Regions from separate parts of the Streptomyces sp. NPDC050145 genome, predicted to be linked through region 1. Evidence: riboswitches for the same ligand, from Rfam matches in the RefSeq annotation. Region 1 holds a riboswitch; each other region holds the start of a gene.
What was found. Region 1 has a riboswitch for cyclic di-AMP ahead of ACIBTU_RS25210 (transglycosylase family protein). Riboswitches for the same ligand answer to the same signal wherever they lie in the genome.

Region 1 (2,193 bases):
CAGCACGACCCGTGCTGCCGTCGTCGAGGCCGACCTCGACCTCGACCGTGGGGTTGCCTCGGGAGTCCAGGATTTCCCGGGCTACGACGACGTCGATGGACGGCACGAGCATCTCCTTCTGGGATGTGACGCGGAGTGTGCGGGGCCGCGGTGCGCGGTTCCGCATGGCTTGAGCCTAACCGCACGCGGGCCATCGGCCAGCCGACCGCCCGTCTCTTGGACTCTGCCGTGAGCGAAATGTTTCCGACGGGAACAAATACCGCCGGTGGTTGGCCGGTGAACGGTTCCTTCGGGGGTGGGTCGGATTCGTCGCGGGCTGCGGGCCGGTGGGGCTTCTCGCGCAGTTCCCCGCGCCCCTGAGATGCGCACTTCGTGCGCGATCTCATCGGGCGCTTGCTCATCGGGGAAATGCGACCCGAAGGGTCTGCATTTCAGGGGCGCGGGGAACTGCGCGACCAGCCACGACGGTGGCGCGCACGGGAACGCGCAGGACCTCCCACCCCCTGATCCGGGGGCGGGAGGTCCATGCCAGCGAGCGGCCAGCGACTCGGCGTCCGCCGATGCCGAGTGCGGGAGCGCGCTCCCCTATATAAGGGGTGCGGCTTACTTCAGGTGGAGCTGCTGACCCGGGTAGATCAGGTCCGCGTCCTGAACGATGTCGTCGTTCAGCTTGAAGAGCTTCTGCCAGGTCGTGTGGTGCGCCTCGGCGATCTTGCTGAGGGAGTCACCCTTCTTGACCTTGTACTCGCCGTCGCCCTTGGCGACCTTCTTGCCGGTCGGCGTGGTGACGGTCTTCTTCGGAGCGGCCTTCGGGGCCTGACGCTCCTGCGAGCGGTTGGCCGGCTGCTCGGCCTTGCGCTCGGGCTGCGGCTGGGTCTGCTGCTGCTCGGCGGGGGCCGGGGCCGGGTTCGACGTCGAGGCGCCGGACAGGCCGACACCGCAGGACGGCCAGGCGCCCTTGCCCTGGGAGGCGAGGACCTTCTCGGCGACGGAGATCTGCTGCGCCTTGGAGGCCTGGTCGGCGGTGGAGGCGTAGGCGGTGCCGCCGTACGCGGCCCACGTGGAGGACGAGAACTGCAGGCCGCCGTAGTAGCCGTTGCCGGTGTTGATCGACCAGTTGCCGCCGGACTCGCACTGGGCGACGGCGTCCCACTCGGAGGCGGTGGCGGCGGAGGCGCCGGTGGCACCCATCAGCGGAACGGCGACGGCGGCACCGGTGACACCGGCGAGCGTGGCGACACGGACGGCCTTGGACGGGCGGCGGTGCTTGCCCTTGCTGGAGAACAGCATGGAGAGATCCCCTCACCGACGCCTACGAGGTGAGCTGTCGGGTTCGGGCCAGTGAGTGCCCGGCCGCGCAACCTAGTGCGCGGCTTAACCCCAAGCCGTACCGGAGTATCGCTTTCCGGACGGCGCCTACCTTGGGTCCCCCGCTCCTGCCCACGGCGCTGACGCGTCGACTGTTCCCGTACGGAGGTTGGCAGGATTCGGCGTGACATCCGTCGGGGCCCGCTGTGGCGAGCGGTCAGACCGTACGCAGCCGATCCGGCGGTTTTCAAAGCGGATCAGGCCCTTTGAGACCCATCTCTCACTTTCGCCAAATCGGACATTCAGACAGCAACCCGCCCTGAACTCCCGCTACTTTTCGCCCGATTCGAGCCCAAGATCCAGACTCTGACCAGGAAGGATGAGGTCAGGGTCGGAGCCGACCTCCTTCTTGTTGAGCTGGTACAGCTCGGCCCATCCGCCGTCCACGTTCTGCGAGTCGGCGATGTCCCACAGGTTGTCGCCGGCGCGCACCGTGTACGCGTCGCCGTCGCGCCGGTCGTCACGGGAGGCGTGACGGCCCTCTCCGGTACGGGAGTCGGCGGTGTCGTCGGAGGCCTGCCCGCCGCGGTGGCGGCCCGCGCCGGAGTCCTCGGAGGCGGGGTCGGAGGCGGACGGGGAGGCGTCCGGCTCGCCGGAGCCCTTCGACTCGTCCGGGGAAGTGGAGGCGCCGGAGCCGGACTTGTCCGTTTCGCCCTTCGTGTCGCCTTCGTCCGACGTCGCGCCGTCCGAGGGCGAGGCGCCGGTGCCGTCGCTCGGCTCGTCGCTCGCCTTGCCGTCGGGTTCGTCACCCTTGGCGTTACCGGAGGTATCCCCGGAGGCGTCACCTGACGGGGTGTCCGAATTGCCCCCGTCGTCGTGATTCTT
Region 2 (2,193 bases), on a different contig from region 1:
GCCGCAGCAGCCACGGCATGACCGCCCACAGGCCCGCGCACACGACGAAGGTGCCCACGCCCGCCGCGATGCCCGCGGCGCGGTTCAGCGTCACGTCGACCACCAGGAGCACCGAAGCGCTCAGGGCGAGCACCAGCGCCGCCATGCCGCAGGCCGCGAGCCGCGAGGACACCCGCACGATCTGCGGCTTCGCGCCGAGGTGGAACAGGACGCGGTGCACGGCCGCCGGCGCGGTCAGCAGGGCGGCCGCCAGGACCGCGAGCAGCAGCGTCGTCACGTACGTGGCCCGCTGCACGGTGTCCAGGGACGGGAAGCGGGCCGTGAACGCGAGGGTGAGCAGGAAGGCGAACAGGAACTGCACCCCGGTCTGCATGACGCGCAGCTCCTGCAGCAGCTCACCGAAGTTGCGGTCGGCCCGCTCCAGCGGCGTCTCGTTGCGCTCGTCGTCCATGACGCATGGGTAACCGCCGGCGCGGTTCTCAACCCCTCACGACCCCCCGGGCGGCCGTGCGGCGGGCCTCAGCGCACCCGGCCGTACCAGACGCTCTTCGTCCAGATCTTCTGCAGCCGCACGACGTCCCCGGTCTTGGGGGAGTGCCAGATGCGTCCCTTCCCGGCGTAGATGCCGACGTGGTAGACGCTGCGGCCCGAATGGAAGAACACCAGGTCACCCTGCTTGCGGGTGGAGGCCGAGACATGGCGGGTCTTGTTGTACTGCTGCGCGGCGGTGCGGGGCAGGCTCTTGCCCGCGCGCTTGAACGAGTAGAGCGTCAGTCCGGAACAGTCGAACCGGTGCGGCCCGGTGGCGCCCCACCTGTAGGGCGCTCCCTTCTTCGAAGCCGCGATCTGCAGTGCCTTGGTGGAGGCTGTCGCCGCCGAGGCCTCGGCGGCCGCGCCGGGGACCATCAGGCCCGCTCCGGCGACCGCGAAGGTCAGGGCCGAGGCCGTTCCGGCCCGGCTGAGCAGCGAGGGAACACGATTGAGCGCAGTCATGCGCAACCCTTCGTCAACCGCCTGCGAAGGATGACCTGTCGGGTTCGGACTGGCGAAGACGCCCGGCCGCACAACGCGGCTTCACCCCAAGGGCCCCTCGCCCGCAACTCCGGCTGAGCTGCGGCGGCGGCCCGTCGTACCTGGGTCCTCCACTCCTGCCGATGCACTTCTGTCGACCTGGCATCCGTGCGGCGGCAGGACTCGGCGTCCGCACGGACCGCCCCGCCGCTGTGGCGGGGGCTTGTCGTCGGAAGGGATCTTGACGCACTCGTGTCGTGAAATCCGAGTTGAACCAGCGGTAAGTGAGGCTCCTCACGCTTGGCCCGTTCAGGTGGACAGTGCGGCATTCGATCTTCGGTCGAGGGTGTCGACCATGCCCGTACCAGCGGCGGAACCGAAGATTCCGCTGTCCGCCTACGGTTCTGGCGCAACTCCTTCGGCCCCTAAGTGCGTACGGGCGTCTACGCCGAACGGGGGTACCTCTTCTGGCTCGTTTGGGTCGCCCCGCAGACGCTTCGGGCCGGATCGAGCCGTCGATGACCGCGGAGGTCCTCAACCGACCGTTTCGGGCGGCAAAGTGACCCTCTGTGTTCGCCTCTCGCCGTCGAGGACCCGCAGCGCGCGGGCGAGGGTCGCCGCGTGGACCTGGCTCTCGCCCCTCCGGTGCATCAGGTCGAGCGCGTCCCGCAGTTCGGTCGCCCGGCTCACGAGCGCCTGCGCCGCGCGCAGCCCCCGGTAGGTGTCGTCGCCCCGCGCCGGATTGATCCGCGCGATCAGATCGACCACCTCCAGATAACGGTCGATGAGCTCGCACTCGGCCCGTGTCAGCGAGGGCAGGGGCGGCAGTTCGGGTGGGTACATCGACGTGTCACCTCCGTCCGGGCGTGCCCTGCGCCGACGACTTGCGGCTCTGCACGACCTGGTCCACCAGGCCGTGCTCCAGGGCCTGTTCGGCCGTGAGGACCGTGTCCCGCTCGATGTCCGCGTGCACCTGGTCCCGGGACCGGGACGAGTGCCGCGCGAGCATCTCCTCCAACTGCTCGCGCATCCGCACGATCTCCCGCGCCTGCAGCTCCAGGTCGGTGGGCTGCCCCTGGACCGGCTCCGGCAGGGCCGGCTGGTCGAGCACCACGCGGGCGCCCGGCAGCATCGTCCGCTTCCCGGGAGCCCCGGCCGCGAGCAGCACGGCCGCGACCGAGG
Region 3 (2,193 bases), on a different contig from region 1:
ACCTGGGACTCGGTGAACGTTCGACCGAGCACGGGAACGCGAAAGCCCCGGCGCGCGGCCGGGGCTTTCTTGCATGCTGCGGGCGTCGGGTCAGATGCCGACGCCGTGCGAGCGCAGGTACGCGACGGGGTCGATGTCCGAGCCGTACTCGGGCGTCGTGCGGGCCTCGAAGTGGAGGTGCGGCCCGGTCACGTTGCCGGTGGCGCCGGAGAGGCCTATCTGCTGACCGGGCGTCACGCTCTGCCCGACGGAGACGCCGATCGACGACAGGTGGCCGTACTGGGTGTACGTGCCGTCGTTCATCTTGATCACGATGTTGTTGCCGTAGGCGCCGCCCCAGCCGGCTTCCACGACGGTGCCGGAGCCGACCGCGTGGACGCTCGTGCCGCTGGCGGCGTGGAAGTCGATGCCGGTGTGGCTGCCGGAGGACCACAGGCCGCTGGACGCCTTGTAGGCGGTCGAGACGTACGAGCCGGAGATGGGCGCCACGTAGGTGTTGAGGCGCTTGCGCTCGGCCGCGCGGGCGGCGCGCTCCTTGGCCGCGCGCTCCTTCTCGGCCTTCTCGGCGGCCTTCTTCGCGGCCTCACGCCTGGCCTCCTCGGCCCGGCGCTTGGCCTCGGCCTCGGCCTTCTCCTGGGCGGCGGCCTCTTCGGCGGCCTTCTTCTGGGCGGTCGCCTGGGCGTCGATCTGGGCGGCCAGGGTGTCGCCGATCGCGATGGCCTGCGTCAGACCGTTCTGGTCGGCGGGCGCGGCGGTGTCGGCGGCGAGAGCGGGGGCGGCGAGGCCTCCGATGACACCGGTCGTGGTGAGCGCCGCGACGCCGGCGACCTGCGCCGTGGTGCGCGTGAGGCGGCTCGGACGACGATGCTTCCCGGTGGCACGGGTGAACGCCATGGAGTGGCTGATCCTTTCCTTCCCTCTCGCCTACCGGGTTAGCTGACGGGTTCGGAGCAGGAAGGTCTCCTACGGGCCCCCTCCCCGTACGGGAAGAGCGTCCGATTCACCCCAGGGACTGCGGTGGGTCCCCGGCTCCCCTGGCTCGCGCCGTGGGGGACTCGGCGATGACTGTCCGGGGCCGCGGGCGCGGCTCATACGTGGCGAACAGCCGGACCGACGCTAAGCGGGACATCTTTCGATCGACAAACGGATCCCGGCTTTTGTAGCGCATGCCACAGGGCACACAGGCAACCTCTACATCAATTCGGGCATTTACGACGCGCGGTGACGCGTCGGGCGAACCGAACGGCACGCGCGGGAAACGTGAGTGACGCCACGAAGCCCCGGAGGCCTGTGTGGCTTCCGGGGCTTCGTCCCGTTTCGGGCGTCGCCGCCCTGGCATGGCGTCGTCAGCCGGCGACGACGGTGACCTCGCCGATGCCGAGGGCCTTGACGGGCTCCTCGATCTGCGCGGCGTCGCCCACGAGGATCGTCACCAGACGGTCCGCCGGGAACGCGCTCACGACGGCCGCGGTGGCCTCCACGGTGCCCGTGGCGGCCAGTTGGCGGTACAGCTGGGCCTGGAAGTCCTCGGGCAGCTGCTGCTCGTCCTGGTCGGCGAGCGTGCCCGCGACGGCGGCCGCGGTCTCGAACTTCAGCGGGGCCACGCCCACCAAGTTCTGCACCGCCGTGTCCCGTTCGGCGTCGGTCAGGCCTTCGGCGGCCAGCTTGCGGAGCACCTTCCACAGGTCGTCGAGCGCCGGTCCCGTGTTCGGCGTGTCGACGGAACCGCTGATGGCGAGCATCGCGGCCCCCGTGCCGTCCGCCGTGGAGCGCAGCACCTGGGCGAAGGAGCGCACCCCGTAGGTGTAGCCCTTCTCCTCGCGCAGCACCCGGTCCAGACGGGAGGTCAGCGTGCCGCCGAGGCAGTACGTGCCGAGGATCTGGGCGGCCCACACGCGGTCGTGCTTGTCGGGTCCGATGCGGCCGATGAGGAGCTGCGTCTGGACGGCCCCGGGGCGGTCCACGATGACGACGCGGCCGGTGTCGTCGGCGGTGACCGGCGGGACGGGGCGCGGCTGCGCCGTGTCGCCGGTCCAGGCGCCGAGCGTGTCCTTCAGGAGGGTGTCGAGGTCGACGCCCGCGAGGTCGCCCACCACGACGGCGGTGGCGGTGGACGGGCGGACGTGCCGCTCGTAGAAGGCGCGTACGGCGGCCGCGTCGATGTCGACGACGGTCTCCTCGCTGCCCTGCCGC

Region 2: linked by a shared signal. The riboswitch ahead of ACIBTU_RS22925 (C40 family peptidase) and the one ahead of ACIBTU_RS25210 (transglycosylase family protein) in region 1 are both predicted to bind cyclic di-AMP.
Region 3: linked by a shared signal. The riboswitch ahead of ACIBTU_RS30200 (M23 family metallopeptidase) and the one ahead of ACIBTU_RS25210 (transglycosylase family protein) in region 1 are both predicted to bind cyclic di-AMP.

What each region holds. Positions count from the first base shown of each region.
Region 1 is NZ_JBITJS010000013.1:6,848-9,040, forward strand. Features, by position in the region: gene eno (phosphopyruvate hydratase) at 1-106, opposite strand, end outside; gene ACIBTU_RS25210 (transglycosylase family protein) at 604-1,290, opposite strand; cyclic di-AMP (ydaO/yuaA leader) riboswitch at 1,295-1,503, opposite strand; gene ACIBTU_RS25215 (transglycosylase family protein) at 1,639-2,193, opposite strand, start outside.
Region 2 is NZ_JBITJS010000011.1:119,650-121,842, forward strand. Features, by position in the region: gene ACIBTU_RS22920 (DUF6328 family protein) at 1-451, opposite strand, end outside; gene ACIBTU_RS22925 (C40 family peptidase) at 520-993, opposite strand; cyclic di-AMP (ydaO/yuaA leader) riboswitch at 997-1,123, opposite strand; gene ACIBTU_RS22930 (hypothetical protein) at 1,546-1,854, opposite strand; gene ACIBTU_RS22935 (ATP-dependent Clp protease proteolytic subunit) at 1,862-2,193, opposite strand, start outside.
Region 3 is NZ_JBITJS010000017.1:114,018-116,210, reverse strand. Features, by position in the region: gene ACIBTU_RS30200 (M23 family metallopeptidase) at 91-894, opposite strand; cyclic di-AMP (ydaO/yuaA leader) riboswitch at 907-1,071, opposite strand; gene ACIBTU_RS30195 (M16 family metallopeptidase) at 1,347-2,193, opposite strand, start outside.